DNA from 3 places in the Delftia sp. WSY_7 genome. Region 2 is predicted to be linked to each of the others. Evidence: riboswitches for the same ligand, from Rfam matches in the RefSeq annotation. Region 2 holds a riboswitch; each other region holds the start of a gene.
The links. A riboswitch is a leader RNA that binds a small molecule or an ion and turns the genes downstream of it on or off. The one in region 2 is predicted to bind cobalamin.
Positions count from the first base shown of each region.

Region 1 (9,872 bases), on a different contig from region 2:
AGCACCGCCCGTTCGGCCGTTCTGCTGCTGGCGGGCATGCTGGCCGTGGGCCTGCTGGGCACGGCCATGACGCAGGGGCTGATCGCCTATGCGGCCAGCGCCAGCCAGGCGCATGAGCGCGGGCGCGTGGTGGGCGCAGCCCAGGGCGGGGTTTTCATCGGCCTGCTTTTGGCGCGCGTGTTTGCCGGCGCCGTGGGTGACGTGGCTGGCTGGCGTGGCGTCTACGCCTGCTCGGCCCTGTTGATGCTGGCCCTGGCCTGGCCCCTGTGGCGGCAACTGCCCCGGCTGGCGGTGCCCTCCCCCGTACCCGGCTACACGCAATTGCTGTCATCCATGCTCCAGCTGCTGCGCCAGGACCGCATGCTGCGCACGCGCGGCATGCTGGCCCTGCTGATGTTTGCCACCTTCAATATCTTCTGGAGCGCCCTGGTCCTGCCGCTGAGCGCACCGCCCTACAGCCTGTCGCTCACGGCCATCGGCGCCTTTGGCCTGGCCGGCGTGGTGGGCGCACTGGCAGCAGCCCGTGCCGGGCACTGGGCCGACCAGGGTTTCGCGCAGCGCACCAGCCTGGGCGCGCTGGTGATCCTGCTGCTGGCCTGGGCGCCGATTGCGCTGCTGGAGCAATCGCTGTGGGCGCTGGTCGCCGGCATCGTGCTGCTGGACCTGGGCGGCCAGGCCCTGCATGTGACCAACCAGAGCCTGATCTTTCGCAGCAACCCGCAGGCCCACAGCCGGCTGGTGGGGCTGTACATGCTGTTCTATGCCGTGGGCAGCGGGCTGGGCGCGCTGATTTCCACCAACGCCTACGCGCGGTTTGGCTGGCAAGGGGTCTGCGTTGCGGGGGCGGGATTCAGCTTGGCGGCCCTGGTGTTCTGGACCATGACACGGGAAACGGCTGCCCAGGCCAGCGTTCCCGCCTAGACCCGGCTCACCAGCTCCGAAGGCACCCGCCCCAGCGCCTTGCGGAACATGGTGGAAAACGCGCTGGGGCTGTCATAGCCCAAATCCAGCGCCACCTGCGTGACCGATGCGCCCGCAGACAGCCGCGACACCGCTGCCAGCAGGCAGGCCTGCTGGCGCCAGGCGCCAAAGGCCATGCCTGTGTGCTGCTGGAAAAACCGGCTGAAGGTGCGCAGGCTCTTGTTCAGCGCCTGTGCCCAGTCCTGGGGCGTGGCGCGGATGCTGGGCTGGGCCAGGAACTGCTTGCACAGGGCGGCCAGCTTTTCGTCGCGGGGAATGGGCGCGAACAGCGGCAGGCTGCGGGCCGAGGCCAGCTCGTGCAGCACCAGCGTGACCAGGGCGCCGTCGCGGCCCGCTCCGTCGTACAGCGCCGGCAGGTCGGCGCAGGACAGCAGCAACTGGTGCAGCAGCGGGGAGACGACCAGGGCCTCGCAATGCACACCCGGGCGGGGCGCAGCAGCCGGTTCGATGTATAGGCTGCGCGTGCTCACGCCCTGCATGCGCACGCTGTGCGGCTTGCTGGCCGGAATCCACACACCGCTGTAGGGCGGAATGGTCCAGGCGCCGTCGTCGGTTTCCACTTCCATCAGCCCGCTCATCCCGTAGAGAAACTGGGCACGCCGGTGGCTGTGCGTGGGCAGCAGCGTGCCAGGCGTGTAGTCGGTGCCGATGGCCAGCACATCGCGCGCCACGGCGTCCACGGAATGCAGCGGGATGTTGAGCATGGGAATGTCCGGAAAACAGCCAACAGGCTTTGGCAGGAATTCAAGGATTATTGACCTATCCGCGAAAGCAGGCCAAACCGCAGCATCCTAAGGTTCAGTCCTTGCTCGTTTTTTCCAAAGGACTGTCTGTGTTCCCTCTCCTGCTGCTGGCTTTCGGTGTGCTTGCCGGCGTGACCACCGTGCTCTTCGGCTTTGGCGGCGGCTTCGTGGCCGTTCCGCTGCTTTATGCGCTGCTGACCTCCATCCACGGCGCGGACTCCGCCGTTGGCCAGGCTGCCATGCACATTGCCGTGGCCACCTCCACCTGCGTGATGATTTTCGGCGCCTCCATGGCCACGCTGCGCCAGCACCGCGCGGGCGCCCTGCCGTGGGAGCAGGTGCGGCCGCTGGCCTGCTTCATCGCGGCCGGCGCCGTGGCGGGCGCGGCGGCCGCCACCTGGATCAGCGGGGAATGGGTGCGCTGGGCCTTCATCGCCTACCTGGCCCTGACCATCGCCGACGCACTGCTGCGCCCGGGCTTCGTGCACGGCACCGCCGCCCAATTGCAGCCCATGGGCCGCAGGCCCGCCGCCATCGCAGGCTTGGCGATTGGCGCGATTGCAGCCTTCCTGGGCGTGGGCGGCAGCGTGATGACCGTGCCGCTGATGCGCCGGCGCGGCGCCAGCATGGCGGCCGCCACGGCCATGGCCAGCCCGCTGTCCCTGCCCATGGCCGTGGCGGGCACCGCTGCCTACATGCTGGCATCGCAGGGCGCGGGGCTGAGCCCCTGGCATGTGGGCTATGTGGACCTGCAGGCCTTTGCGTTGCTGACGGCCGGATCGTGGACGGGCATCAGGCTGGCAGCCCCGCTGATCGGCCGCATTCCCGATGCCCTGCATGCCAAGGCCTACCTGGCCCTGCTGGGCCTGGTGCTGCTGGTCATGATCGTGGCCTGAGCGCTGCGCTCAACCCTCCTGGAAGATCGCCTCGATCCGGGTCTCGAACACCCGGGCAATGGCGAATGCCAGCGGCAGGCTGGGGTCGTAGCGGCCCGTCTCTATGGCATTGACGGTCTGGCGCGACACGCCCAGCAGGTCCGCCAGCGCAGCCTGGCTCCAGCCGCGCTCGGCGCGCAGTTCACGGATGATGTTTTTCATGGGCGGGGCACTTTGGCGGAACAGCTCATCGGCTGCGCAGCCAGTGGGCCACCGAGGCAGCCACCCAGAGCGCACCCATCAAGGGCCACACCATGAACATGCTGAGCTTGGGAAACCCTGCCATTTCCAGGAATCCGTAGGTGAAGGTGAGGCCCGCCGTGCCCGCCGCCGCAATCGCCAGTTGCTCCAGCATGGACTTGCGCAGGAACTCGTCGGTATCGCGCACCAGGCGTACGATGGCCCGCACGGCCAGCGCAAACGCCAGCATGGGGCTGAGCAGCAGGGCCGTGCGCAGGGCCCCGGCCTGCATGTCGGCGCTGAGCAAAAGCGCCCCGACAAGCAGCGCCATGTAGAGCAGCAGCGCAAATCCCAGCTCCTTCTGGTAGCGGCGGTTGGTGACCGTTGTTTGATTCATGGAAGTCTCTCGCAATGTGTAAAGGATGCTTGACATTGTGCGATGCCACCCGCGGGCATGTCAAGCAAGCTTTACATCGGCACTGAACGCCCCGCCGTACAATCGCCGCCGTTGGTGCCAGCAGCCCCAGGGGCTGCGGTTAAACGGGAAACATGGGGCGGCCAGATAAAGCCGCCCGCATGTACTGCCCCCGCAACAGTGAGTGAAACGCCGCGTGCATGGCACCGGCCCCCGCCAAACCCGTGCCACTGGGCGTACAGCCCGGGAAGGCCTTGGCGAGTGCGTCACCAGTCTGGATACCGGCCAACAGGCGGCCGGCCGCGCATGCAGCGCAGCCGGTCTTTGTGGTTTCCGTGCCGGCGGGGTCGCTGGCGCGCAACTGGCTCGCATCCATGCACACCCTCGCCCTCGCGCGCGCCCCTGGCGCCGCTCTTCGCTCGCCCTCGGCGTTCCCCGTACTGCGCACGTTGTCCGCCCTGGCTGCGGCCTCGCTGCTGGCCTGCCAGGCCCAAGCACAGGTACAACAGGCACAACAGGCGCAGCGCGCACAGGCCTCCCAGCTCGATACCGTGGTCGTCACCGCCTCGCGCAGCGAGCAGTCCTTGCGCACCGTCACGGCCGACATGACCGTGATCGACGCCGAGACCATTGCCCGCAGCGGCGCCACCGGCGTGGCCGACCTGCTGGTGCAGGTGCCGGGCGTGCAGATCAACCGCAATGGCGGGCCGGGCCAGGTCACCTCGGTCTACCTGCGCGGCACCAGCAACCAGCACACTGCCGTGTTCATCGACGGCGTGCGCTACAGCTCGCAGGAGCTGCAGGGCGGCGCGGTCTGGTCCACCCTGCCGCTGGCGCAGATCGAGCGCATCGAAGTGCTGCGCGGCCCGGCCGCCGCCATCTATGGCTCAGACGCCATGGGCGGCGTGATCCAGATCTTCACCAAGCGGGCGGACGGCCAGACCCGCGCCTATGCCGAGGCGGGCATCGGCGACCAGGGCACCAGCAAGCTGGCCACGGGATTCCAGGGCGGCGCCAACGGCTTCACCTATGGCCTGAACCTGGCGGACGAGCGCAGCGACGGCTTCGACGTCTACCCCGGCAACACCTTCTCGCCCAACCCGGACAAGGATGGCTACAGCAACACCTCGCTGGGCCTGAACGCGGGCTACAAAACGGGCATCCACCAGATCGACGCCAGCCTGCTGCACAGCCGCCTGCGCACCCACTACGACCAGAGCCCGCCGCCGTTCGACGACTACGACGTGGTCAAGAACACCACCGGCAGCCTGCGCTGGCAGGCCGGCTGGAACGCCATGTACAAGAGCGTGGTCCAGATCTCCCAAACCGACAGCCAAAGCGACCGCCACACCCAGTCGCCCGAAAGCGCCAAGGGCCGCTCCACCAACTACCTGCTGCAGAACCTGTTCACGCTGGGCCAGCACCGTTTCAACATCGACCTGGAGCGCCGCGAGGACAAGCTGGACACCCAATACGCCTGGACGCAGAACACCGACAGCCGGCGCGTGCAGAACTCCCTGTCGGCCGGCTGGCGCCTGACCGAGGGCCGCCACCAGTTCGACGCCAACCTGCGCCACGACCAGGTGCGCGACCAGCAGAACAAGACCACGGGCGGTCTGGGCTACGGCCTGCAGATCGACGAGCGCTGGCGCTGGGTGGCATCGGCCGGCACGGCCTTCAGAACTCCCACGCTGTACGAACGCTTCACGGGCCAGGCGGCGGCCGACCTCAAGCCAGAAAGCAGCACCAACGTGGAAACGGGCCTGCACTATGCGGCCGGTGCCAACCGCCTCTCGGCCGTGGTCTACCGCAACAAGTTCAAGAACCTGATCACCTACGACTGGAACAGCGCCGTTCCCTGCAACTGCTACCGCAACTGGCAAAGCGTGGAGATCACCGGCCTGACGCTGGCGGGCAGCACGCGCCTGGGCAGCGCCAACCTGGGCGCTTCGCTGGACTTCATGAACCCCGAGAACCTGGAGACCGGCAAGCTGCTGCCTTACCGCTCCAAGCGCATGCTCAAGCTCAACGCCGACACCCAGGCGGCCGGCTGGACGCTGGGCGGCGAAGCGCAGCTGTACAGCGGCCGCTATGCCGACGAGGCCAACACCTTCAAGCTGGGCGGCTACGGCGTGGTCAACCTCTACGCCCAGCGCCAGCTGACAAGGCAATGGACGCTGCTGGCCCGCGTCAACAACATCGCCGACCGCGACTACGCCCCCACGCGCGGCTATGCGAACGCAGGCCGCACCGTGTTCGTCAGCGTGCGCTGGACTCCCCTGCCCTGACCGCCATGCACCTGCTGCTTGTGCGCCTGCCCCGCCTTCTGCTGCTGATCGCCGCCCTGGCCTGCGCGGGCAACGCCTTTGCGCAAAAGGCGGCGGATGCGGGAACGGGCGGGGCAACCACCGCCTACACCGTCACCGACATGCGCGGCCGTCAGGTGCGCCTGGAGCGCGTGCCGCAGCGCATCGTCTCGCTGCTGCCCTCGCTGACCGAATCGCTGTGCGCGCTGGAGGCCTGTGAGCGCATCGTGGGCGTGGACGAGTTCTCCAACCACCCGGCCCGCGTGGCCGCCCTGCCCAAGCTGGGCCACACTTTTGCCCCGCTGGTCGAGGCCACCGTGCGGCTCAGGCCCGACGTGGTGCTGATGGCGTATTCCGCACCCGTCATCGCGCAGCTGGAGCGCTTCGGCATTCCCGTGCTGGCGCTGGACGCCAACGACATGGCGCAGCTGGAGCAGGTACTGCACAAGCTCGACCAGCTGCTGCAGGTGCAGCGCGCCAACGCCCTGCTGGCGCGCATGCAGGCCGAGGTGGACCAGCAGGCCAAGGCGCTGGCTGCGCAAGCGCCCGCCGGGCAGAAGGTGTATTTCGAGGTGGACGCCACGCCTTACGCGGCGGGGCCGGACTCCTTCATAGGCCAGCTGCTGCAGCGCCTGGGCGCGCGCAATGTGCTGCCGCCCAACCTGGGCCCTTTTCCGCGAATCACGCCCGAATACGTGCTGCGCCAGCAGCCCGAACTCATCATCCACACGCCGCAGACGCCATCGGCCAGCTTTGCCACCCGCCCCGGCTGGAGCCGCATGCCCGCCGTGCGCTCGGGCCGCATCTGCGCGCTGGACCTGGTCGAGACGGACGTGGTCTCCCGCCCCGGCCCGCGCCTGGGCGATGCAGCGCGGGTGCTGGCCCGCTGCCTGCAGATGCCGGGCACGGCGCCGCGTTGACTTCGCTGGCCGGCTTGGCCCGCTTGGTCTGCTTGGCCGATGGCCCTGCCTACTCCAGCACCACGGCCGTGCCGCTGGCAGACACCATCAACATGCCGTTGCCCTGGCCCAGCACCTCGTAATCCAGGTCCACCCCCACCACGGCATTCGCGCCCAGTTCCTGGGCGCGTTCCTCCAGCTCCTTGAGCGCAATCTCGCGCGCCCGCTGCAGCTCGCGCTCATAGGTGGCCGACCGCCCGCCCACGATGTCGCGCAGCCCGGCAAACAAGTCCTTGAACACATTGGCGCCCAAAATCGCCTCGCCCGCGACCACGCCGCAGTAGCGGGTGATGCGGCGGCCTTCGATCTGGGGGGTGGTGGTGATGATCATGAGAAATCCTCGGTGAAGATGTTGAAGATGGATTTTGGCCGCCCAGCCTGCGTAAGCCCAACGCAAGGCAGGCCTGCACGCTGCAGTCTGACATAGGCCTGCGCTATCATCTTTCGCCTTCAGATCTCGGAAGGTGGTTTCAAAAAATTCAATCGCGTGCATGAGCCATTGGGACTCATCTCCATCTAGGTAGCGAAAAAATCAATGCGAGACCCACCTATTCGGCTCCACCCGCGTCGCAGCGCCCCATGGCAGTGCAAGGCGCCGCAAGCCGCAACATCTTCCCCGCGCCCCAGGCTTGCACGATCGATCCGGCACGATAGGTTCGGCAAGCGCGCGCCCCATCAGCCCCATAATCTGGCTTCAAAAATTTCGCACCCCCTATGACACAGTCCCTCAAAGAACTCCTTGCGGCCAAGGCCGCGCTGGACATGGAAATTGCCAAGGCCCGCACCTCGGCGGCCGACGCAGCCCTGTCCAAGGTCCAGAAGCTGGTGACCGATTTCGGATTCACCCAGCAGCAAGTGTTCCCCTACATCCCAGCAAAAACCAGCGCACCGGCGAAGTATCGCGATCCGTCTACAGGAGCAACGTGGACAGGTCGCGGCAAGCCTCCGAACTGGATCAAGGACCAGGATCGCGACGACTTCCTCATCGAACGCAAACCCGAGGCGGCCCAAGGCCCGTTCCTCGCAGAAATGGCGGCAGCGGCAGCTCGCAACTGAAGGCGCTGCACACGGCGGCACGCAGGATGCTGTGCGGTGCGGTGGGGTTCCGATGCGAAGGAATCTGTGCCGTCCGAAAAAAAGCCCTCTGAGCATTCAGCGGGCTTTTTTTCCGGCCTGGCGCCGGCAGCGTAGTCACTGCCGGCATCTTTCGATGGCGTGCATCGCGCTCCGGCAGGGGGACCAGCCGGGCCTTTGCGGCACCGCCAGCCCTCAGGCGTGGCTGACGGGGCAGCTGCCTGCCTTGCCCATGATGCTGTCCGCGGGCGCCTGCGCGCGGTCATTCAGGCCGTAGTCGCGCAGCACCTGGGTGACGCGCACGCGGTAGTCCTTGAAGATCTTGTCGCGGCCGGCGCGCTGGGCGCTGAGGTGGGCTTCCACGTTGCGCCACTGGACGACGGCTTCCTCGTCGCGCCAGGTGGTGACGGACATGACTTTCTCGGGGTTGAGCGTGCTCTGGAAGCACTCCACGGAGATGAATCCCTCCATGGGCTTGAGCATGGGGGTGAGCTTGTTGACCAGGTCCACATAGGTCTGGTTCTGGCCGGGCAAGGCCTGCAGTTCGAACAGTACGACAACCATCTTCAACTCTCCTTTTTTCGGGAACAGAGATTCCGGCGCCGCGCAGCGCGGCTCCGGCGTGGGGGGAAATGGGTGAATGGGCGGCGCCGCAGGTTCAGCGGCTGCGCTCCAGGTGGGTCAGCCAGGCGGCCAGCACATCGCGCGCGGCCAGGGTCAGCAGGCCGCCGTATTTCTGAGCATCGGCGCGCAGGGTGCGCGGGTCCACCTGGGCCATGCCGAGCTCGCAGGCATGGCCGACCAGCCAGCGCTCCAGCCGGGCCGCGTCGGCCTCCAGATGGAATTGCAGGCCCAGCACCTGCGGGCCCACGGCAAAGGCCTGGTTGGCGCCGATGGCGGTGCCGGCCAGGTGCACGGCGCCTTCGGGAATGTCGAACTGGTCGCCATGCCAATGGAGCACGGGCACGCCGTCCAGCTTGACCAAGGGCGAGGCCAGGCCGGCGTCGGTGAGCGTGAGCGGCGAAAAGCCGATTTCCTTGACGCCCAGCGGGTAGACCCTGGCGCCCAGCGCGCGCGCAATGAGCTGCGCGCCCAGGCAGATGCCCAGCAGCGGCTTGCCGCTGTCCAGCCAGCGGCGCACGGCCGCCAGCTCCTGGGCGACGAAGGGATAAAGCGCCTCGTCATAGGCACCTATGGGGCCGCCCAGCACGACGAGCAGGTCGGCACGGCCCAGGTCCAGGGTGTCAAGCTCGCCGATGCTGGGATCGACGTACTGCACTTCGTAGCCGCGGCTGGCGAACTCGGTATGCAGGGTGCCCAGGTCTTCGAAGTGGATGTGGCGCAGCGCGACGGCTTTTTTCATGGGAGGAACTCAGGTGGATACAGGAGGTTGGCTTGGAACGTGCGGAGCCCGTCAGGCGCCGGGCTTGAGATCGACGTGGATATGGCCTGCCGAGGGGAAGGTGCAGCAGGCCAAGGCATAGCCGGCTTCCTTTTCCCTGTCGCTGAGGCAAAAGTCCGCCTCCAGCCGTGAACTGCCTCCCGTGATGCGGATGCGGCAACTGCCGCAGATGCCGGCCCGGCACTGGCTGCGGATGGCAATGCCCACGCCTTCCAGGATCTCCAGCAGGCTTTTGCCGGACGCGGCTTCGACAATCTGCCCGCTGTGCGCGATCTGCAGCTGGCATGCCTGCGCGGTCTCGCCTGGCTGGGCGGTGGATGCGGCAGGCGGCGTGAAGGCCTCGATATGCTGTATGGCACCGGGAAAGCAGGCCCGCGCATGCTCGCGAAAGGTCTGCGCAAAGGCGTGGCCGCCACAGATGACGACGGCCTGGGGCTGGCCCAGCGCCAGCAGGGACTGCTGCGAGGGGCGGCCCGGCACGAAGGGCCCGTGGGCGGCAATGTCTTCACGCGTGATGTGGATACGCAGGTCGAACCAGGGGGCCGTTTCGCACAGCTGCTGCAGCTCCTGCAGGAACGGAATGTCGGCCATGCGCGCAAAGCACAGCAGCAGCGTGGTGCGGGGCACGCGCCGGCCCTGCTGGCGCAGCCGGTCCAGTTCGCGCAGCAGCGCCAGCGGCAGGGTCAGGCCGATGCCGCCGGCCAGCATGACCAGGCAGTCCAGGCCCAGCACCAGGTCGGCCGTGATGTCGCCGGCCACGCCGCCCAGCGGCAGCGTGGAGCCTGCGCGCAGCACCGCATGCATGTGGTCGGAGACGCTGCCCCGGCCCGAGCTTTTGACGGCAATGTCGAACTGGCCGGCGCCGTCGTGCTCGCTG
Region 1 is NZ_JBICLB010000033.1:131,497-141,368, forward strand. Features, by position in the region: gene ACF8ME_RS12735 (MFS transporter) at 1-921, shown strand, start outside; gene ACF8ME_RS12740 (AraC family transcriptional regulator) at 918-1,685, opposite strand; gene ACF8ME_RS12745 (sulfite exporter TauE/SafE family protein) at 1,814-2,620, shown strand; gene ACF8ME_RS12750 (helix-turn-helix transcriptional regulator) at 2,630-2,821, opposite strand; gene ACF8ME_RS12755 (hypothetical protein) at 2,847-3,236, opposite strand; cobalamin riboswitch at 3,332-3,559, shown strand; gene ACF8ME_RS12760 (TonB-dependent receptor domain-containing protein) at 3,629-5,542, shown strand; gene ACF8ME_RS12765 (ABC transporter substrate-binding protein) at 5,548-6,480, shown strand; gene ACF8ME_RS12770 (heavy metal-binding domain-containing protein) at 6,530-6,850, opposite strand; gene ACF8ME_RS12775 (H-NS family nucleoid-associated regulatory protein) at 7,234-7,575, shown strand; gene ACF8ME_RS12780 (antibiotic biosynthesis monooxygenase) at 7,789-8,157, opposite strand; gene ACF8ME_RS12785 (glutamine amidotransferase) at 8,252-8,956, opposite strand; gene ACF8ME_RS12790 (2Fe-2S iron-sulfur cluster-binding protein) at 9,008-9,872, opposite strand, start outside.
Region 1: it holds a riboswitch for cobalamin, as region 2 does, so the genes downstream of both, ACF8ME_RS12760 (TonB-dependent receptor domain-containing protein) here and ACF8ME_RS03790 (TonB-dependent receptor) in region 2, are expected to answer to the same signal.

Region 2 (9,872 bases):
AGAGCGCGCAGTCGGGGCTGAGCGCGCGTGTGGACAGGGCGGTGCCCGACAGCAGGCCACCGCCGCCCAGCGGCACGAAGAGGGCGTCCAGCGGGCCGGTTTCCTCCAACAGTTCCTTGGCGGCCGTGCCCTGGCCGGCCAGCACGTCGGCATGGTCGTAGGGCGGGATCAGGGTCAGGCCGTGGCGCTCGGCCAGGTCGCGGCCGATCTGCTCGCGGTCTTCGGTATAGCGGTCGTAGACCACCACCTGGCCGCCATAGCCCTTGGTGGCCGCCACCTTGGCGGCGGGCGCGTCATGCGGCATGACGATGGTGGCGGGAATCTCCAGCAGCCTGGCAGCCAGTGCAATGGCCTGGGCGTGGTTGCCCGAGGAAAACGCCACCACGCCGGCCTTGCGCTGCGCCGGGCTGAAGCGAGACAGGGCGTTGAAGGCGCCGCGGAACTTGAAGGCGCCCATGCGCTGCAGGTTCTCGCACTTCAGGAAGACGCGGGCGCCCAGCGCCTCGTCCAGCGTGCGCGAGGTGAGCACGGGCGTGCGGTGGGCATGGCCCTGGATGCGTTGGGCCGCTGCGGCCACGTCGTCATAGGTGGGAAGGCTTGTCATCGGTACGGGAGAGAAGGGGTTGCAGACCGGCGGGGTGCCGGGAGCTATTTGGCGTAGCTGTAGACCGTGGCGCGCGACACGCCCAGGTGGGCGGCAATGGTCTCCATGGAGCGGCGAAGGTCCAGCAGGCCGTCGCCCTTGAGTTCACGGACCAGGGCGCGCCGCTCCTCGGGCTTGAGGGCGCGCGGCGTGGTCGCCAGGCGCGCCGCGAACTGGTCGATGCGGGCGCGCACCGTGTCGGCACCGGCCCCGGCGCCCATGGGCGCCAGCATTTCGCGGGCCGGCGTGTCGCCGCTGACGGCGGCAAAGCGGTTGAGCATGCCCTGGAAGCCCTGGAACATCGTCAGGTCCACATTCATGCACAGGGCGGCGATGTAGCGGCCCTCGGAGTCGCGGATGCCGATGGACGTGCTCTTGGCCTGGCGGCCATCGGCGAACTGGTTGGGGTAGTTGGCGATGACCTGCTCGTAGCCGGGGTCCTGGATGCGGGCCAGGCCCAGCTCGGTCGCGCCCTGGCCGACCTCGCGGCCCGAGAGATTGTTGTGGATGGCCAGCACCGCATGGGACGGGTCGAGCAGGTCATGCACCACCACCTCGCAGAACGGGGCAAGGGTCTGGCCCAGGCCTTCGGCGATCTTGGCCACCTGTTCCAGCAGTTGGCGCTGCTCGGGAGTGCGTTGTGTCATATTGGACATTTTGTTTTGAATTGGACAAAATGTCAAAACCCAGGCGACCTGCCTTCTTGTCCGTTTCTTGTGCTCCCTGCCATGTTCGACACCCTTGTTCACCTGCTGCAATCCCAGGACGCGCGCTTTCGCGTGATCGAGCACCCTGCCGAGGGCCGCTCCGACCTCGTCGCCGAAATCCGGGGCACGGCACCCGGCCAGGGTGCCAAGGCCATGCTCTGCAAGAGCCGCGATGCGTCCGGTGCGGGCGATCCCCAGCTGTTCCTGGCCGTGCTGCCCGGCGACCGCAAGCTGGACTTCAAGCGCCTGGCCCAGGCCGTGGGCGTGCGCAAGGCCACGCTGGCCTCGCCCGAGGAGGCCCAGGCCGCCACCGGCTGCGTGATGGGATCGGTGCCGCCGTTCTCCTTCAACCCGCAGGTGCGCCTGGTGGTGGACCCGGCACTGGTGGAGCGCTTTGCCGAGATCGCCTTCAATGCGGGCCGGCTGGACCGCTCCATCGTGCTGGACTCGGCCGACTATGTGCGCATTGCCCGGCCCGCGCTGCACAGCCTGAGCGGGGATGGCGCCGATTGACCCGGGGGCCGGGCGGTGCCCACAATCGCAGCAACGCCCGCACATCCTTTCCTGACCATGACCACCCCTGCCAGGCAGTTCCCCGACCGGCCCGATGCGGCCGGCTTTGTGCGTGCGGCGCTGGCTGCCGCACTGGCCCAGGTGCAGTCGCATATGGATGTCGTGGATGCCGGCAGCGGCGAGGCCGAACGCATCCACCAGCTGCGCGTGGCCCTGCGGCGCCTGCGCACCCTGCTGCGCGAATGCGCAGGGCTGGCGCCCGGCATGCGCGCCGAATGGGATGCCCCGCTGGCCCTGGCCTTTGCGCGCCTGGGCACGCTGCGCGATGCCGGCACCCTGGCCGACGTGGTGCGGCTGCTGCTGCAGGACGCCGATGCGCCCTTGTGCGATTGGGCCGTGCCGGATGCCGGGCAGGCCGACGCGGACGCGGCCGCTGCGGTCCGCGAGCCGCAGTTCCTGCAAACGCTGGCCGAGATCCATGCGCTGGCGCAGGCGCCTGCAGGCAAGCGGCAGCCCGGCCTGGTCAGCCTGTCCGCCGCAGGCACGCGCAAGTACCTGGCACGGCGGCTGGCGCGCCTGCACCGCCAGGTGCTGCGCGACGGCCGGCAGTTCGACCGCCTGCCGCTGGCGCAGCAGCACCGCGTGCGCAAGCGGCTCAAGCGCCTGCGCTACCTGGCGGACTTTGCGCGGGAATTCGCGCCCGGAATGTGGCCCGGCAAAAAGGGCCGGCGCTTTGCCGAGGCGCTGGTGCCCGCCCAGGACGCGCTGGGCCTGCACAACGACATGGCCGTGGCGGCCGCGCTTTTTCGTGACGAGGCCGGCACGGATCCGCGCGCCTGGTTTGCCGCCGGCTACCTGCAGGCCCGCCTGGCCACCAGCGCGCGCAGCAGCCGCCGCGCGCTGCGTGCGCTGGCCCGCGTGCCGGGCTTCTGGGCCTAGACCGCATCAGCGATAATCCGCCGCTGGCGCACCGCCGCAGCCCCTGGGCCGTGGCGGTGCGCTGTTGCTGAAGGTGCCCCATGCCGCTTGCCGGCCAGGGGTTCAACGGGAAGCAGGTGCGCGATGCCATCGAGGTGGCCGCTCGCAATGCCTGCGCTGCCCCCGCAACGGTCAGCGGAATACAACTCCCCACGCTGGCGCGCCACCCACCGGTTGCGCGCCGCAAGCCACTGTGTCTGGACGGACATGGGAAGGCGGGGATGCCTGCTGCAGCGCGCCCACCCTGCGCGCCGCAGCGTTCCGCAAGCCCGGATACCGGCCTTCTGCATTGCTTTCGGACGCCGCGGGAGTGCGCCTGTCCGGTCCGGCCCCAGCCTGCGCTGGCGTGGCCGGCTCCGGCGTGCGCGCCGTGCGGCATGGTTCAGACGATAGGCCCCACGGGTGACTGGGGCAGTTGGATTCAACGCATGCGCTTCGCTTCTTTGGCCGCCGATTGTTCCGGCCCCTTTCCCCTTCCTCCCTTCCTGCGCCCGGCCACCGCTGCGGCCGTGCTGGCCTGCTGCGCCGCGGCGGCCGGCGCCGCACAGGAACCGGCGGCCGGCAAAGCCGGTGCATCCGCCGACGATGCGCTGGACGCCGTCTTCGTGACCGCCACGGCGCGGCCCGAGGCGCGCAGCCGCATCGCGGGCACCACGCAGACCATCGACCGCGAGGCCATAGAGCGCTCCAGCGCGCGCTCGGTCACCGACCTGCTGGCCGAGAACGCCGTGGGCTTTCTCAGCGAATGGACGGCGGCCCAGACCTCGATGAACCTGCGCGGCGCCTCCACCGACGGCCAGGGGCGCGACTTCCGCAGCCAGGTGCTGGTGCTGGTCAACGGCCGGCGCGCGGGCACGGCCAACCTGTCCAAGCTCAGCCCCTCGGATGTGGAGCGCATCGAGATCGTGCGCGGCCCGTCCTCGGTGATCTACGGCAGCCAGGCCATGGGCGGGGTGGTCAACATCATCATGAAGACGGGGGCTACGGCGCCCGGCACGCGTGCCCAGGTCCAGGCCGGCTCGTGGGACCTGTGGCGCACCGATGCGCAGACGGCCGGCGCCAATGACCGCTTCGACTGGTACTTCGGCGTGAGCGCAGGCGGGCGCGGCGACTACGATTCGGGCGACGGCGGCACGCGCATGGAGAACACGGGCTGGAAGCGGCGCGGCGCCAGCGGCGCCCTGGGCTGGCAGCTGCACGAGCTGCACCGCGTGGAGCTGCAGCTGCGCACGGACGGCATCTACAACGCGGGCTTTCGCGGATCGGGCGCCAACATCTACAGCCGCGACAACCGCAGCAACCGCTCGCTGGACCTGACCTACGAGGGCGCACTGCCCGGCCAGCGCCTGAGCTGGACGACCCACCTCTACAGCCTGGTCGATACCGATGAGTTCAACTGGGCATCGCCCGTGATCCGCTCGGGCAACAGTGCCGTGCCCGGCACGGCGCGCGACTACAACCACCGCCAGCTGGACGCCACGGGCCTGCGCTTTCAGCCGCGCCTGCGTGTCAGCCAGACCAATGACCTGCTGATGGGCTTCGACTGGGAGCGCAGCAAGCTGCGCTCCGACCGCCTGCGCGTGGCCATGCCGGGCGGCCCGGCGGGCCAGGTCGCGCCCTACGACAACAACCAGACCGAGCAGGTGCACGCGCTGTACGTCGAGGACGCGCAGACCCTGTTCGACGACCGCCTGACCCTGCGCGCCGGCCTGCGCAAGACCTGGGGCACGACACGCTTCGACGATACGCCCAACCTGGCCCTGGCCCAGGCCAGCACGCGCGACTACGACAACCACACCTGGTCGGCCGGCGCCACCTGGAAGGCCACGGACCGGCTCACGCTGCGCGCTGCGGCCTCCACGGGGTTCCGCGCGCCCACGGCCACGGAGCTGGCCTCGGACTTCACGGCCGTCGGCGGTGGCCGCACCTTCGGCAACCCCAACCTCAAGCCCGAGACCAGCCGCCAGATCGAGGTCGGCGCCGCGCTGCAGCAGCCCGGCTGGCGCGTGGATGCGGCCCTGTTCCAGAACACCATCAGCGACCGCATCATCACCGTCTCGCGCGGGGCCACGACCAATACCTCGGACTACGCCAACAACGCGGCCGACATCGTGGCGCGCGGCTTGGAAATGCAGGCCGACATGGACCTGGCGCGGGCGCTGAACCTGACGGGCCACCAGCTCAAGGCCTGGGCTGGCGGCTACTACCACTTCAGCATGCGGGACAAGGGCTCGGCCGCCTCGGCCAATACCGACAAGGTGCAGCGCATGTACCGCTACGAGGCCTCGGCCGGCGTGCGCTACGGGCGCGGCAGCGGGCGCCTGCAGGGCGACTGGAGCCTGCAGCTGTCCACGCTGCTGCGCGGTCCCATGTGGTACGACACGGAAGAGGCGCTGCTCATCCCCCAGGGCGAGCCCCGCAGCACCTTCATCCACCGCAAGGGCGCCTTCACCATCTGGAACCTGCGGGCCGACTACCGCGTGTCGCGCGGCGTCAAGCTGTTCGCAGCCGTCAACAACCTGTTCGACCTGAACCGCCATCCCATCTTCATCGCGCTGGACCGTGCGCCCTGCATCGCCAACCCGGCGTACCAGAACGGCGGCTGCGGAACGTCGATGGCGGGGCGCGAACTCATGGTCGGCCTGCAGGCAGAGTTTTGATGAAGCACCCCCTGAGTCGCTTCGCGCCTTCCCCCGTGTGCACGGCGCCCTCTCTCGCTACGCGGGAGGGGGACGACACCCTCGGGGCGGGGCGGCGCGGCCGGCATAGGCCCTTCCTCGGTGTCCCTCGCTTTGGACTGCGCCGGTTTCATAGGTCATGTACGGCGCCTTGCGTCATGGAACACTGAGATGAAGGCTGTCTGCACACCACGCCGCCAGTTGCTGCGCCAGGGCGCGGCGGCGGCCCTGGGCTGCGGCCTGCCCGCGGCCTGGGCCGACACCGTCGCTGCAGGCGGTCCGGTGGTGCTGCAGGATGCGCTGGGCCGGCGCGTGGAGATTGCCGCGCCGCCGCAGCGCATCGTCTCCATCTTTGCCTCCAACACCGAGCTGGTGGCCGCGCTGGGCCTGCTGGACCGCGTGGTGGGCGTGGAGGATTTCACGCGCTTTCCACCGGGCGTGGAGCGCATTCCCAAGGTGGGCGGGCGGCTGGGGTTTTCGGTGGACGCCGTGGTGGCGCGCCAGCCGGACCTGGTCATCGTCACGCCCGCGCGCCAGGCAGCGCACCAGCTGGTCGATCCCATGGAGCGCATCGGCGTGCCGGTGATGGTGCTGCTCAGCCGCTCGCTGGCCGAGGTGATGGACAACCTGCGCCTGGTGGCCCGCGCCACGGGCGTGCAGGCGCGCGGCCAGGAGCTGGCCACGGCGCAGGAAGCGCGGCTGCTGCGCGTGGACCGGCAGGTGGCCGGCCAGCCCCGGCCGCGTGCCCTCATGGTCACGGGCCGGCTGGGTAACGGCATGCTGCTGGCGGCCCGGCCGGGCACCTATACGGGAGAGGCCATGGTGCGCGCGGGCGCCGCGTTCGCGCTGGACGGCCTGGGCACCGTGCCCCAGGTCTCGCCCGAGGCCGTGCTGGCCGCCGACCCTGATGTGCTGCTGTTCGCAGGCACGCAGGAGGCCATGCAGGACCTGATCGGCCAGCGCGGCTGGCGCGACCTGCGTGCCGTGCGCGGCGGCCGGGCCACCACGGTGGCGCGTGCCGAGTTCCTGATTCCCGGGCCGCGCACCTTTGGCGGCGTGGAAAAACTCTCGCGCTGGCTGCACCCTGCGGCCTGGGCCGGGGAGGCCGCATGAATTCCCTTTCACATCCACCTGCGTGGCGCCCCTGGTCCGGTGCGGTCCTGCTGCTGCTGGCCAGCCTGCTGATCGCCGCCTGCGCGGGCCACCAGTGGGCCAGCCCGGCCGACCTGCTGGCCGCGCTGGGCGGCGAAGACAGCCTGCGCAGCCGGCTGCTGCTGCAGTGGCGCGTGCCGCGCGTGCTGGCAGCCGCCCTGGTGGGCGCGCTGCTGGGCCTGTCGGGCGCCATCTTCCAGGGCGTGTTCCGCAATCCGCTGGCCGAGCCCTATCTGCTGGGCGCCTCGGGCGGCGCGGCGCTGGGGGCGACTGTCGCACTGCTGGTTCCGATGCATCTATTGTTCGGCCTGCCCCAGGCCTGGACGCTGCCCGTGCTGGCCTTTGCGGGCGCCTGGGGTTCGACCGTGCTGGTGCTGGCCGTCTCGCGCGTGGCCGGTGCCACCGATGCGGCCGGCATGCTGCTGGCCGGCGTGGCGCTGGCGGCCGTGCTGGGCGCGCTGCGCTCGTTCCTGATGCTGGCGCTGTCCGATGAGACGGTGAGCCTGCAGGTGGTGCTCAGCTGGGTGCTGGGCGGCATACAGACGCCGTCGTGGAGCGGGCTGGGCCTGCTGGCCGGTGCCTCCCTGGCCTGCCTGGCCGGGGCCATGGCGCTGGCGCGCGGGCTGGACCTGCTGGGCCTGGGGCAGGATGCGGCCCAGGGCTTCGGCCTGGACGTGGCGCGCTTCACGCCGCTGGCCGTGCTGGCCGGCTCGCTGGTGGTGGCCGTGGCCGTGGCCTATGGCGGGCTGGTGGCCTTCGTGGGTCTGGCTGCGCCGCACATCGCGCGCTGGATGGCGGGACCGCTGCACCGCGCAGCCCTGCCGGCGTCGGCGCTCACGGGCGCCATCATCGTCACGCTGGCCGATGCGATTGCGCGCAGCGTGCTGCCGCCGGCCGAAATCCCGTTGGGTCTGGTCACGGCCGTGGCCGGCGGGCCCTTCTTCATCGTGCTGCTGGCGCGCAGGCTGAGGTCCGCATGAACGATCAAGCCATGGACGACGCCGTGCCAAGCCTGCAAGCCCGGTCCCTCACGCTGCGCCACCGTGGCCGCAGCGTGCTGGACGCTGTCTCGCTGCAGCTGCCCGCCTGCGGCGCCGTGGCCCTGGTGGGGCCCAATGGCGCGGGCAAGTCCAGCCTGCTGTCCCTGCTGGCGGGGCTGCAGGCGCCCGCATCCGGCAGCGTGCTGCTGGACGGGCAAGACATTGCAACCCTGCCCGTGGCCGAGCGCGCGCGCCGCGTGGGCTACATGCCGCAGCGCTTTGCGCCGCACTGGGACCTGACGCTGGCCGAGCTCATGCACATGCGGCTGGCGGGCCGGGGTGATGTCGAGGCGGCCATTGCAGGCGCCGGGCTGCAGGATTTCGCGCGCAGGCGCTGGTCCACGCTGTCGGGCGGCGAGCAGGCGCGTGCCCTGCTGGCCACCGTGCTGGCCACCGACCCGCCCGTGCTGCTGGCCGACGAGCCCGGCGCCGCGCTGGACGTGCGCCACCGCCTGGCCCTGGTGCAGGCGCTGGCGCAGCGCGGGCGCGAGCGGCTGGTGCTGGTGGTCATGCATGACCTGGACCTGGCGCTGGCGCACTTCGGGCGCGTCATCGTGCTGGACCAGGGGCGCATTGCGCTCGATGGAGCCCCTGCCGAGCTGCTGCATGCGCCGGGGCTGGATGCCGTGTTCGGCGTGGATTTCGAGCGCATCGACGCACCCCCGCAAACCTTGCTGCGCGCGCGGCTGAAACAGGAGAACTGACCCCATGCGCATCGATCTGGCCGGCTGGACGCGCGACGCCACGCGCGGCGACCACCGTGAATTCCTGGCGCTGTTCGAGCGCGCCGAGCGCCTGGGTTTCCAGGGCGTGTGGTTCAACGAATTCCGCGTGCCCGATACCGCCTGGCCCTATCCCTCGCCCCTGCTGCTGGCCGCCGCCGTGCTGGCGCGCACCGAGCGGCTGCGCGTGGGCACCTCGGTGCTGGTGCTGCCGCTGCACCATCCGCTGATGCTGGCCGAGGAGATTGCCCAGCTGGACCTGCAAAGCGCCGGCCGCATCGACGTGGGCGTGGGCCGGGGCACGGAGCCGGCCGCGCTGCGCGCCCTGCAGATCGATGCGGACAGCACGCGCGAGCGCTTCGAGCAGTCCTGCCGCATCCTGGTGGAGGCGCTGTCCGGCAAGCCCGTCGCAGCGGGGCAGGGGCCGTGGCGCTTCGAGGACCGGCCCGCCCTGCCTTCGACCGTGCAGCGCCCGCCCCCTCCCTTGTATGTGGCCGGCTCCACGGCTGAGACCCTGGGCTTTGCCGTCGATCAGAATCTGCCCCTGCTGCTGAGCCTGGAGCCGCCCGAAGGCATGCAGCTGGAGCGCCTGGAGGCCGCTGCCCGGGAGCGCGGGCGCGATGCCGCCGCGCTGCGTGCGCGTTCATCGCTGGCGCGCTATGTCTGCATCGGTGCCGACGAGGCCGCCGTGCAGGCCCAGCTGGCCACGCTGTGGCCGCAGCTGTACCAGCGGCGCGTGTACTTTGCGGGCAAGCGCGGCGTGCCGGCCGACCAGGTGCTGCCCATCGATGTGACGCGCGTGCTGGCCGAGCAATTCATCCATGGCACGCCCGAGCAGTGCCATGCGCAGATCGCCGTCTTGCGCGAGCGCACGGGCATGGGCCAGCTGCGCTGCGTCTTCAACGCCAACGGCCTGTGGAGCGATGCCCAGGCCCTCGCCGGCATGGAACTGTTTGCGCAGGAGGTTCTTCCTTCATTGCGCAGCGCCGTGCCTTTCGCCACCGTCTGACTTCCTCTTTTTTCTGGAGAACCTTCCATGCAAACCGCCAAGATTCCCGCCACCATCGTCACCGGCTTTCTGGGCAGCGGCAAGACCACGCTGCTGCGCCACATCCTGGACAACGCGGGCGGCCGGCGCATTGCCGTCATCGTCAACGAGTTCGGCGAGCTGGGCATCGACGGCGAGATCCTCAAGGGCTGCGGCATCGGCTGCGACGACGAGGGCAACGAGCGCGAAGGCGCGCTGTACGAGCTGGCCAACGGCTGCATGTGCTGCACGGTGCAGGAAGAGTTCTTCCCCGTGATGCGCGCGCTGGCCGAGCGCCGCGACCAGATCGACGCCGTGATCATCGAGACCTCGGGCCTGGCCCTGCCCAAGCCCCTGGTCCAGGCCTTCCAGTGGCCCGAGATCGCCAACGTGTTCACCGTGGACGCGGTGG
Region 2 is NZ_JBICLB010000005.1:546,670-556,541, reverse strand. Features, by position in the region: gene ACF8ME_RS03810 (threo-3-hydroxy-L-aspartate ammonia-lyase) at 1-604, opposite strand, end outside; gene ACF8ME_RS03805 (transcriptional regulator) at 649-1,290, opposite strand; gene ACF8ME_RS03800 (YbaK/prolyl-tRNA synthetase associated domain-containing protein) at 1,372-1,863, shown strand; gene ACF8ME_RS03795 (CHAD domain-containing protein) at 1,921-2,802, shown strand; cobalamin riboswitch at 2,857-3,141, shown strand; gene ACF8ME_RS03790 (TonB-dependent receptor) at 3,270-5,501, shown strand; gene ACF8ME_RS03785 (ABC transporter substrate-binding protein) at 5,691-6,632, shown strand; gene ACF8ME_RS03780 (iron ABC transporter permease) at 6,629-7,651, shown strand; gene ACF8ME_RS03775 (ABC transporter ATP-binding protein) at 7,648-8,415, shown strand; gene ACF8ME_RS03770 (LLM class flavin-dependent oxidoreductase) at 8,420-9,442, shown strand; gene cobW (cobalamin biosynthesis protein CobW) at 9,470-9,872, shown strand, end outside.

Region 3 (9,872 bases), on a different contig from region 2:
GCTGGTGCGTGCGTTGCGGGATTTTGTGGCGGTGAGGCTGGCCGAGCTGGAGGCGGCACAGCCCTGAGACATCACGAAGCCCGCGTCCCCAGCTCCACAGGCCCGTGCACATGGTGCTCTGCGCAGACCTGCCGCGAGAGCACATGGGTTTCGATCACTTCGGCGGCATTCTCGGCCGTGAGCCGCCCGTACCAGACGCCGTCCGGATAGACGATGGCCAGCGGGCCATGGTTGCAGGGGTACTGGCAGCTGGTCTGCAGCAGGCGCAGCCTGGCACGCAGTTCGCTGCTGGCCTGCACTGCCTCGCCCAGGCTTTGCCAGACGGCCACGGCGCCCAGGGCGGTGCAGCGCGGTCCCGTGCAGACCAGGGCATGGTGCTGGTGGTCCGGCACCTGGGACCAGGCCTGGGGATCGTGCTGCCATTGGTCGCCTGCGGTCTCGGCAATATCGGGGGCCTGAAGGCCCTGGGCCATCTGCGACAGCAGCAGCGCGGGCATGGTCGCAGCGCCCAGCAGATGGTCGGCAAATCGCACCTGCACGCCCTGGTCCGGCAACTGCGAGCGCCAGCGCATGGCCAGCTTGTGCAGCCAGCGCAGCAGGGCAGGCTCGTCGGGCGAGAACAGGGGCAGCACGACGATGGAGCGCGCCGGCAGGCATTGCTGCAGCGCCTCGGGCAGCGAGGGTGCGGCCTTGTCCACGAACGATGTGACGACCTTGCAGGCCGGCTCCAGCGTCTGGCGCAAGGCATCGGCCAGTTCGATCAGGCTTTGGCGCGAGGCGGCGCCCGTGCCGCCGCGGCCCAGCACGATCACGGCATCGGGCCCGGGCGGGATGGATGTTTCAGAGGAGTTCATCGGGAATGAAGCTGATGCGCAGCCGGCCGGTGGCGGCATGGATGTCCACCTCGGCAGCCACGCCGTAGACCTGGCCGATGGTGGTAGGGGTCAGCACCTGGGCCGGTGTGCCATGGGCAACGATGCGGCCTTGTTCCATGAGATAGAGACGGTCGCAGTAGTGGGCGGCGATGTTGAGGTCGTGCAGGGCGACGATGCTGCTGATCTGCAGCCTGCGCACCAAGCCCATCAACTCCAGCTGATGGCGTATGTCCAGGTGGTTGGTGGGCTCGTCCAGCAGCATCAGCCTTGGTTGCTGGGCCAGCGCGCGGGCCACGAGCACGCGCTGCTTCTCGCCGCCGGAAAGGCTGGAAAAACGCCGCGCCTCCAGCGCCAGGGCATTCACCTGGGCCAGCGCCTGCCGCATGCAGGCGAGGTCCTCGGCGCTGTCGCCCGCCCAGGGGGACTGGTGGGGGATGCGGCCCATCATCACCGCCTCGCGCACGGTGAAGTCAAAGCTCTGCGGCGCCTCCTGCGCCAGGACCGAGACCTGGGCCGCGAACTCGCGCGCCGTCATATCCCGGATGTCACGCTGGTCCAGCAGCACGCAGCCCGCGTCGGGGCGCAGCACGCGGTAGAGCATGCGCAGCAGGGTGGATTTGCCGCTGCCGTTGGGGCCGATGAGCCCCACGCATTCGCCGCTGTGAAGGGCGAGGCTGGCCTGGTCCACGATGCGCCGGGCGTCGGCACGCCGGGCATCGGCACTCCAGCACAGGTCCTGGGCTTGCAGCTTCATGGGCCGCGCCCTCCCTGCACCGGCTGGCGCACCAGCATCCAGACGAAGAAGGGTCCGCCGATCAGCGAGGTGATCACGCCCACGGGCAGTTCCATGGGCGCAAAGGCCGTGCGCGCGACAAGATCCACCAGCACCAGCAGCAGGGCGCCGGCCAGGGCGGCCACGGGCAGCACGCGCCGGTGGTCCGTGCCCACCAGCATGCGCGCGGCGTGCGGCACGATCAGCCCCACAAAGCCGATGGCGCCGCTGACCGCCACCATGGTGCCCGTGAGCAGCGACACCGCCAGGAACAGTGCGCGCCGCAGCCGTGCCGTGTCCACGCCCAGCGTGGCGGCGGCCTCGTCACCGGCCAGCAGGGCGTTGAGCGGGCGCGTCTGCAGCCCCAGCCAGAGCATTCCCGCAGCCAGCACGGCGGCGGGAATGCCCAGTTCCTCCCACTGCGTGCCGGCCAGGCTGCCCAGCGTCCAGGTCAGCAGGGCATTGGCCAGGTCGCGCTGGCCCGATGACAGGGTGATCAGGCTGGTCACGCCCGCCAGCACATAGCCGATGGCCACGCCGCCCAGGATCAGCCGCGTGGCATGAATGCGGCCCTGGGAGCGCGCCAGCAGGTAGACGGCGACGGTGGCCGCCAGCGCCCCTGCAAAGGCCCCGGCCGTGAGGGCGTACATGCCGGCCGAGGCCAGCGCACCGAAGGCCAGCACGGCCACGGCGCCCACCGACGCACCCGAGGACACGCCCAGCAGATAGGGATCGGCCAGCGGATTGCGCACCATGGCCTGCATGATGGTGCCCACCACGGCAAGCCCCGCGCCCACCAGGGCCGCCAGCAGCACGCGCGGCATGCGGATCAGCCAGACGATCTGCTGGTGCTGCGGCGTGATGCCCTCCAGCGGCGGCGGCTGCATGCCCAGCACCTGCAGCAGCCGGCTCCAGGCAATGCGCCAGACCGTGCCGGCCGGCATGTCCACGGGCCCCCAGGTGATGGCCAGCGTCATCACCAGCAACAGGGCCGCGAACAGCAGCAGGCACCAGAGGCGGGCGGCGCCAGGGCGCCTGGGCCAGCGGGAGTCAGTTGGCCGCATGGCTGGGCGCCGGCATGCGGTCGGGGTGCAGGGCCTGCGCCAGGGCACGGGTCCGCGCAATATTGCGCGGGCCGGGCGTGGCCTCGGCATAGGTCATCACGAAGAACCGCTTTTCGCGGATGGCATCGACGCCGGCCAGCTCGGGCTTGGCCAGCAGGAAGTCGATCTTGCCCTGGGCATGGGGCTGGCCGTAGTCGATGATGACGATCCACTGCGGGTTGCGTTGCACCACGTCCTCCCAGTTGCCTGCGGGCCAGTTGCTGGGAATGTCGTCGAAGATGTTGCGCCCGCCCGCTTCCTCGATCATGGCCTGCGGCATGCCGTAGCGGCCCACGGTCACGGGGATGTCCTGGCCGCTGTCGTAGACGAAGACCGCAGGCCGCTGCCGCACGCCCTGCATGCGCTCGCGCAGGTCCTTCAGGTCGCGCTCCAGCCCCTGCGCCAGTTGCTCGGCATGGGCGTCGATGCGGAAGATGCGGCCCAGGTTGCGCAGGTCGGTCAGGCCGTCTTCCAGCGCCACCTGGCTGCGCGGCCCCACGCGGATGCACGATTCGGACAGCACATACGAGGCAATGCCGTGGCGCTGCAGCACCTCGGGCGTGACCTGGCCCTGGCGAAAACCATAGCTCCAGCCGCCGAAGACGAAGTCGGCCGAGGCGCCCAGGATGGCCTCCAGGTTCATCTCGCGCTCGGCCAGCCGCGGCACGCGGGCCAGCTGGGCCTGAAAGGCCGGGTCGATCTGCTTGGCCTGCGTGATACCGCTGTAGCCCACCAGCCGCTCGCCCAGGCCCAGGAAGAGAAACATCTCGGTGATGTTCACGTCATGGGTCACGGCGCGCAGCGGTGCATTGGCGTAGGTCACGGGGCTGCCGCAGACATTGACGGTCACGGCCGCCTGCGGTGCGGCAGCCGGTGCCGGCAGTTCACTGGTCGTGCCGGAATCGCTGCGCGAGCAGCCGGCCAGCAGCACGGCGGCGGCCAGGGCGGCTGTGCAAAGGCCGCGAAGGCGGTGGGAGCGCGCCATGGCCATCAGAACCGGATATGCGCCGCGATCTCGAAGCGGCGGCCTTGCCCGACCAGGAACTGGCTGCCGTAGCTCGATCCCACATAGACTCTGTCGGCCAGGTTGCGGCCGATCAGGCTCAGGGTGGTGCGCGGGTCCACCTGCCAGCTCAGCGCGGCGTCGGCCACGGTGTAGGCGGGCAGGTTCACGGTATTGGCGTTGTTGCCAAAGCGGTCACCCACGTAGCGCAGGCCCAGCGAGGCCTGCCAGGCGCCCACACGGTAGTGGCCCCAGAGGTTGGCCGTGGTCTTGGCCACGTTCTGCGGGCGGTTGCCGGCGCGGTTGCCGCCGGCCTCGATGAGCTTGTCGAACTGGGCATCCACATAGGACAGGTTGCCCTCCAGGCGCAGGGTGGGCGTGGCCTGGAAGTTGGCAGTGACCTCGGCGCCGCGCGAGGACTGGCTGCCGCCCTGGATGGAGATGGCCGGGCGGTCGGGGTCGCGCGTGATGATGTTGTCCTTCTTGATGTCGAACACGGCCAGCGTCCATTCGCCGCGCCCGCCTGCCACCTGCTGCTTGATGCCGATCTCGGCCTGGCGGCCCTTGCTCAGCTTGTAAGCCGTGTTGGCCAGGTTCAGCGACACCAGGCTGTTGACGGGATCATGGCCCGAGCTGATCTGCCCATAGACATGGGTGTCGCGGGCCAGCTCATAGGTCAGGCCCAGGCGCCAGGAGGTGGCGGCCAGCGTCTTGTTGAAATCCGTGCCGCCCACCAGGGAATGGCTGGCAAAGCTGTAGACATCGCGGCGCAGTCCGGCCATGGCCAGCCAGCGGTTGCTGATGCGCCAGGCATCCTCCAGGTACAGCGCATGCTGGGTCACGCCGGTTTCGGTCTTGGCCTTGGTGACATCGGGGCTGGCCCAGCTGCCATGCACGGGGTCCCAGGCCGAGACCGTGGACGAGCCGCCGTAGGGCGAGTTGTTGGACAGCCGCAGGTTGATGCGCGCGGCCTCCCAGCCCATGGCGATCTTGTGCGAGCCCCGGTTCACGTTCAGGCCCAGGCGATTGCCGGTCTGCTCCAGGTCGTGCAGGATTTCCAGGTAGTCGGAGCGGCCCACGGTCCAGGTGGCGGGGTTGAGCGCGTAGGCCTCGATGTTGCGCCAGTGGCGGTCCGACTGCACGTGGTACAGCTCGTTGCGCACCGTCAGCCAGTCATTGGCCTTCCATTGCACCTTGGCGCGCAGGCGCTCGTCGGCATAGCGCAGCACGCTGTCTTCTGCGTTGTAGTTGCGGTCGCGCAGGGACTCCACCACCTTGCCGTCCAGGCCAGGGGTGCCCCAGTAGCGGCTGGGCTTTTGCACGCTGCGGTCGGCAATCAGGTCGATCTGCAGGTCGCTCGTGGGCTCCAAGCGCAACGTGCTCATGAACTTGCCGTTGCGCGACTGGTCCAGGTCGCGCTCGCCCGCGCTGCGCGCGGTGTAGCTGTCGATGCGGTAGCTGGCATAGGCGCCCAGGGCGCCGGTCACGCCCAGGCCCACGCGCAGCGTGTCGTCCGTGCCCGCTCCCACCAGCACCTCGGCCGAGCTGGTGCGGCTGGGCTGCTTGCGGATGGCGTTGACGGTGGCGCCCATGGTGCCGCTGCCATACATCAGCGAGGCCGGGCCGCGCAGCACGTCGATGCGCTCGTAGCCCCAGCTGTCCCCGGGATAGGCCGTGGTGCCGGCGGCCACGCCCAGCACCATGCCGTCTTCGGCCACGCCCACGGAGTTCACGCCCGCAAAGCCACGGCTGCTGAAGGACAGGCCGCCGTTGCCCGGCGTGCTGCTGGAGGTCAGGCCCACGGTGCGCGTGACGGCGTCCACCAGGGCGTAGTCGCCGCGCTCCTGCATCTGCTCGGCAGAAACACCATCCACGCTGGCAGGCACTTCCTGGTTGGAGACGCCGGTATGGCTGGCCGAGCGCGCAGGCTGGGCCAATTGCTGGCCGATGCGTTCGGCCTGGCCGGTGACCTGCACTTCGGGCAGGACAGTCTGTGCCTGCACAGGAGCGGACAGGAAGGCGAAGGCCAGGGCCAGCGGGCTCAGCCGAAGGCAAAGGGAATCGGCAGCACGGGTGCTGGGAACGCAGGAAAGGGAGGAATGCATTTCGAACATCGGTCTTCGACCGCCTGATGCGAAAGCAAGGCACTGCCGCCTCTCCAGCCAGCGTGCAAGGATAGGGTGCAGGACATTGCCATCCGCACCCCGCAGACAGTCAAGAAAGCGCCCGCTCAGCGGGCGCGAAAAGCAGCAGGCCGGTCTCCGGGCTCACAAGCGGCGCAAGGAGATGCCTTGCGCCCAGCGCCCCGTCTTCCCAATCCACCCGCGAAAAGCTGCATGTTGCAGACCACGCCATGAACCAGTGACAGCCTGTCATCGCCCCTCCGCAGGGTTGCGGAGTCTGGCGGGACAGGCATGGAACGCCTTGACCTGTTTACCGTTGCGGGGGCAGCCAAGGCCTGTGCCGGCAGCGCAAAAAGCATTTGCTGGCAGTCACCTTGTTCCCGTTTCATCCCCATGGCTGGCATGTGGACACCTGTTGCACGGATGCCTTTGCAGGCGCGGCATTATAGCCAGCGGCCCGCGTCGGTAGCCTGCGGCGCGTCGTGCAGCAGCAGTTCCAGCCCCAGGCGCCCGCCCCGGTGAACGCGGCTGATGGCATGGCGCAGGTGCACGCGGTAAAAGCCTGCCGCACCGCGCACCGGGCGCGGCCCCGTGGCGATGATGGCCGCATCCCCCAGGCCCAGCGGCAGCACCATGGGGCGCGATTGCATGCGCGGTCGCTGCTCGGTCATCACGAACTCGCCGCCCTCGAAATCCTTGCCCGGCCGGGACAGCAGCAGCACCAGCTGCAGCGGGAACACCGCCGCTCCCTCGCTGTATGAGCGCAGCGGGGCATGGCCCGCCTGCGCCACATGCAGCAGGTGCGACTGCGGATGCATCTGGCCGCACTGGCGGCCCAGCTGCCCGAAGGCCTCGAACGAGGCGGGCAGGGCAGGCTGCATGTCCATTTGGGCACGCCAGCGATTGGCAATGGCAAGCAGGTGCCGGTACAGCACCGGGCGCCATGTGTCGAGGGAGGGCGGCAGGCCATTGCGCATGGCCGCCTCGCCGGCCAGGGCGCGGCTTTCATCCGCATTCAGCAGCCGTGGCAGCAGGCAATGGCCCTCTGCATCGAGCTGGGTGGCAATGCGGCCCCAGTCCAGGCCGGCGAAGCGATCACTGCTGTTCAGCCCATCCATGTCGCCCCCTCCATTCAACCCGCCTTGCGAAAAGTGAGATTGATGCGCCGCCCGCCCAGCAGCGGGTGAGGCTGGTCCTTGAGCGGCAACACGCCGTGGTGGCGCAGCCGATCCACGCCGCCCCAGACCACCACGTCGCCATGCTGCAACAACACCCTGGCCGTCCTGTCCGCGCGCGCAAGCCCTCCAAACAGAAATGTGGCCGGCATGCCCAGTGACACCGAGACGATGGGCGCGCCAAGGTCACGCTCGTCGCGGTCCTGGTGCAGGGACAGGCGGCTGCCGGGCAGGTACTGGTTGATCAGGCAGGCGTCGGGCGCGAAGCCCTCGAAGCCCGCAGCGGCGGCCGCTTCGCCCGCCAGCTGCGCAAACACGGCCGGCATGGCGGGCCAGGGCTGGCCGCTGACCGGGTCGATGGCGCTGTAGCGGTAGCCGCGCCGGTCGCTGGTCCAGCCCAGCGCGCCGCAGTTGGTCATGGCCACCGACATGGTGAAGCCGCCCGGCGTGACCAGATGGCGCAGCGGCGCCTGGGCCATGACGCCGTCCACCGCAGCCAGCAGTGGCGCCGCATGAGGCAGGGCATGGCCGCGCAGCACCACGGACTGGGGACCAATGGGTTCGATGCCCATGGGAGGTTCATCGGCAAAAAGATCCAGCGTGCTCATACCGGCCGTCCATCAAAGTGCGTCATATCAGAGTGCGTCATGAAAGATCAGCCCCACGGTATGGCGATGGCCGCTTCGGACGCGGCTGACGCCATGGCGCATGGCCGCGCGGCGGTAGCCTGAGCGCCGCCCCGGCACGGGCCGGTGGCGCACGGCCAGGACCAGCGCATCGCCCTGGTCCAGCGCCATCACATCGGCCCGTTGCCTGTCGCCATCTGCCTGGGTAATGACGAATTCGCCGCCCGCAAAGTCCTGCCCCGGCCGCGACAGCAGCAACACCACCTGCAGCGGAAACACATGCTCTCCATAGACATCCTGGTGCAGGCAGTTGTAGTCGCCCTCGCCGTATTGGAGGATCAGCGGCGTGGGCCGCAACTGGCCGTGCGCGTGGCAGCGCGCCAGGAAGTCCTGCAGCCGGTCCGGATAGCGCACATCCAGCCCCATGCGCTGGTTCCAGCGGTTGGCCACCGGCACCAGGCGGGAATACAGCTGTTCGCGCAGCCGCTGCAGCAGAGGTGGCAAGGGGTAGTCGAAATACCGGTATTCGCCACGCCCGAAACCGTGGCGGGCCATGACGATGCGGGAGCGAAAACCGTCTTCCCTGGTGTAGAGGGCCGCCAGGTCACGGCATTGCTGCGCGTCCAGCAGGCCGGGCAGCCGGGCACAGCCGTGCTCGTCGAGCTGGTGCTCCATCTGCGTCCATTGGCAGGGCGGGGCGGATTCGCAAGCTTCGTTGTCGAAAAGACGGAGGTTGTGCATGGCGGGCGCGGTTGGCGGTATGGGCGCTGTGGGCAATTGCCGCAGTCTAGGGCGCCGCAGCAGCGCCTGCATCCCGCTTCTTGCAGTGGACAGAATGTCAACCGGTGGGAGCGCCTGCCAGCCGCGTGCTGGACAGGCCTGGGAGGGCCGGCTGGCAGCTGCAATTGAACAATCGCGGCATTCCTGCAAACGCCTCAGGCCCGCCATGTCCAGCAACGTCCATCACCTCTATCTGTTCTTCGATACGCCCCTGCAGCTGCGCCGCGTGCAACTGATCTGCCAGTACCTGGCCCGGCAGTCCTGGGAGCAGGCCGAGCGCTGGATCCATGAGCTGGACCCCGCCCTGGACCGGTCCGCGCTGTGGGATGACGACTGGGCCAATGCCAGCGCCCTGGGCCACCCCCAGCACCTGGAGCTGGGCTTCGACACCCGCACCACGGCCGGCATGCCCTGGCGGCTGCTGGAGACCTTGTTCCAGCACGGCCTGCAGGCGGCGGTGCTGCATGTCTTCTATGACCAGGTGGGAGAGAGCGAGCGCTATCACTTCGATGCCGGCCAATGGGTCAGCCACCATGCCTGGCTGGCCCGCTACCCGGAGCGCCAGGTGCTGGTCGATCCCGACGCAGAGGTCTATCCGCGCCCGGGGCAGGAAGAGGGCAACGATGGCACCTCACTCAGCAATCCCGCCCAGCCCATGGCCATCAGGCAACTGCGCGAGCGTGACCAGGAACGCGATCGCCAGGCCCAGGAGTCCGTGCAGGCCCTGCTGGAGACCATGGCCAGCCTGCGCAAGAGCGGCGTGTCGCCGGTGGACGGCATCGCGGGCCTGTTCATGCTGCGGGCCGGCTTTCGCGGACTGTGCGAGGCCGTCGCGTTCACCGTGGTTGCCGCCCTGGCTTTCAGAGGCAAGGGTCTGTGGCTCTGGCTGGCCCTGGGATTGGTACTGGCGGTCGTGCTGCCGCTGTACCGGATGGCCAGTGCGCGGCGGGAGTTCGCGGGGCAGGGCGGCAGCGACCCGGCATCCTGAGACAATCCGCGCTCGGCAGAATGAAACAAATTGCACAAGATCCGGCAAAGTCCCAGGAGAGGGTGAACAGGATGTGGATACCGACCGTCGTCACGGCAGGATGGACATGCGCCATCAGGCGCCGTCTTTTTGAGCAGGGCCAATGCTGATGCAGCCCACCGCAATCGAGCAGGGCCCCGCCGTGGCAGCAGGCGTTCACGAGGATTTCGGCCATCTTCTGGGTCTGTACATGCGCCGCATCCGTGCCAGCGCTTCGGGGGTGGCCACCGAGATCGGGCTGAGCCGGGAAGCCGTCAACAACTGGAGGAATGGGGTTTCCCTGCCCAATCCGCGCTCGCGCGACCGGCTGGCCGCCTGCGCCCAGTATCTGCGGCTGACGGAGGCGGAGACCAATCGCCTGTTCTCCGCCGCCGGCTTTGCCACGCAG
Region 3 is NZ_JBICLB010000033.1:58,112-67,983, reverse strand. Features, by position in the region: gene ACF8ME_RS12460 (LysR family transcriptional regulator) at 1-67, shown strand, start outside; gene ACF8ME_RS12455 (CbiX/SirB N-terminal domain-containing protein) at 72-854, opposite strand; gene ACF8ME_RS12450 (ABC transporter ATP-binding protein) at 841-1,629, opposite strand; gene ACF8ME_RS12445 (iron ABC transporter permease) at 1,626-2,711, opposite strand; gene ACF8ME_RS12440 (ABC transporter substrate-binding protein) at 2,698-3,741, opposite strand; gene ACF8ME_RS12435 (TonB-dependent receptor) at 3,741-5,867, opposite strand; cobalamin riboswitch at 5,988-6,307, opposite strand; gene ACF8ME_RS12430 (2OG-Fe(II) oxygenase) at 6,320-6,994, opposite strand; gene alkB (DNA oxidative demethylase AlkB) at 7,009-7,659, opposite strand; gene ACF8ME_RS12420 (2OG-Fe(II) oxygenase) at 7,687-8,418, opposite strand; gene ACF8ME_RS12415 (hypothetical protein) at 8,624-9,445, shown strand; gene ACF8ME_RS12410 (hypothetical protein) at 9,594-9,872, shown strand, end outside.
Region 3: it holds a riboswitch for cobalamin, as region 2 does, so the genes downstream of both, ACF8ME_RS12435 (TonB-dependent receptor) here and ACF8ME_RS03790 (TonB-dependent receptor) in region 2, are expected to answer to the same signal.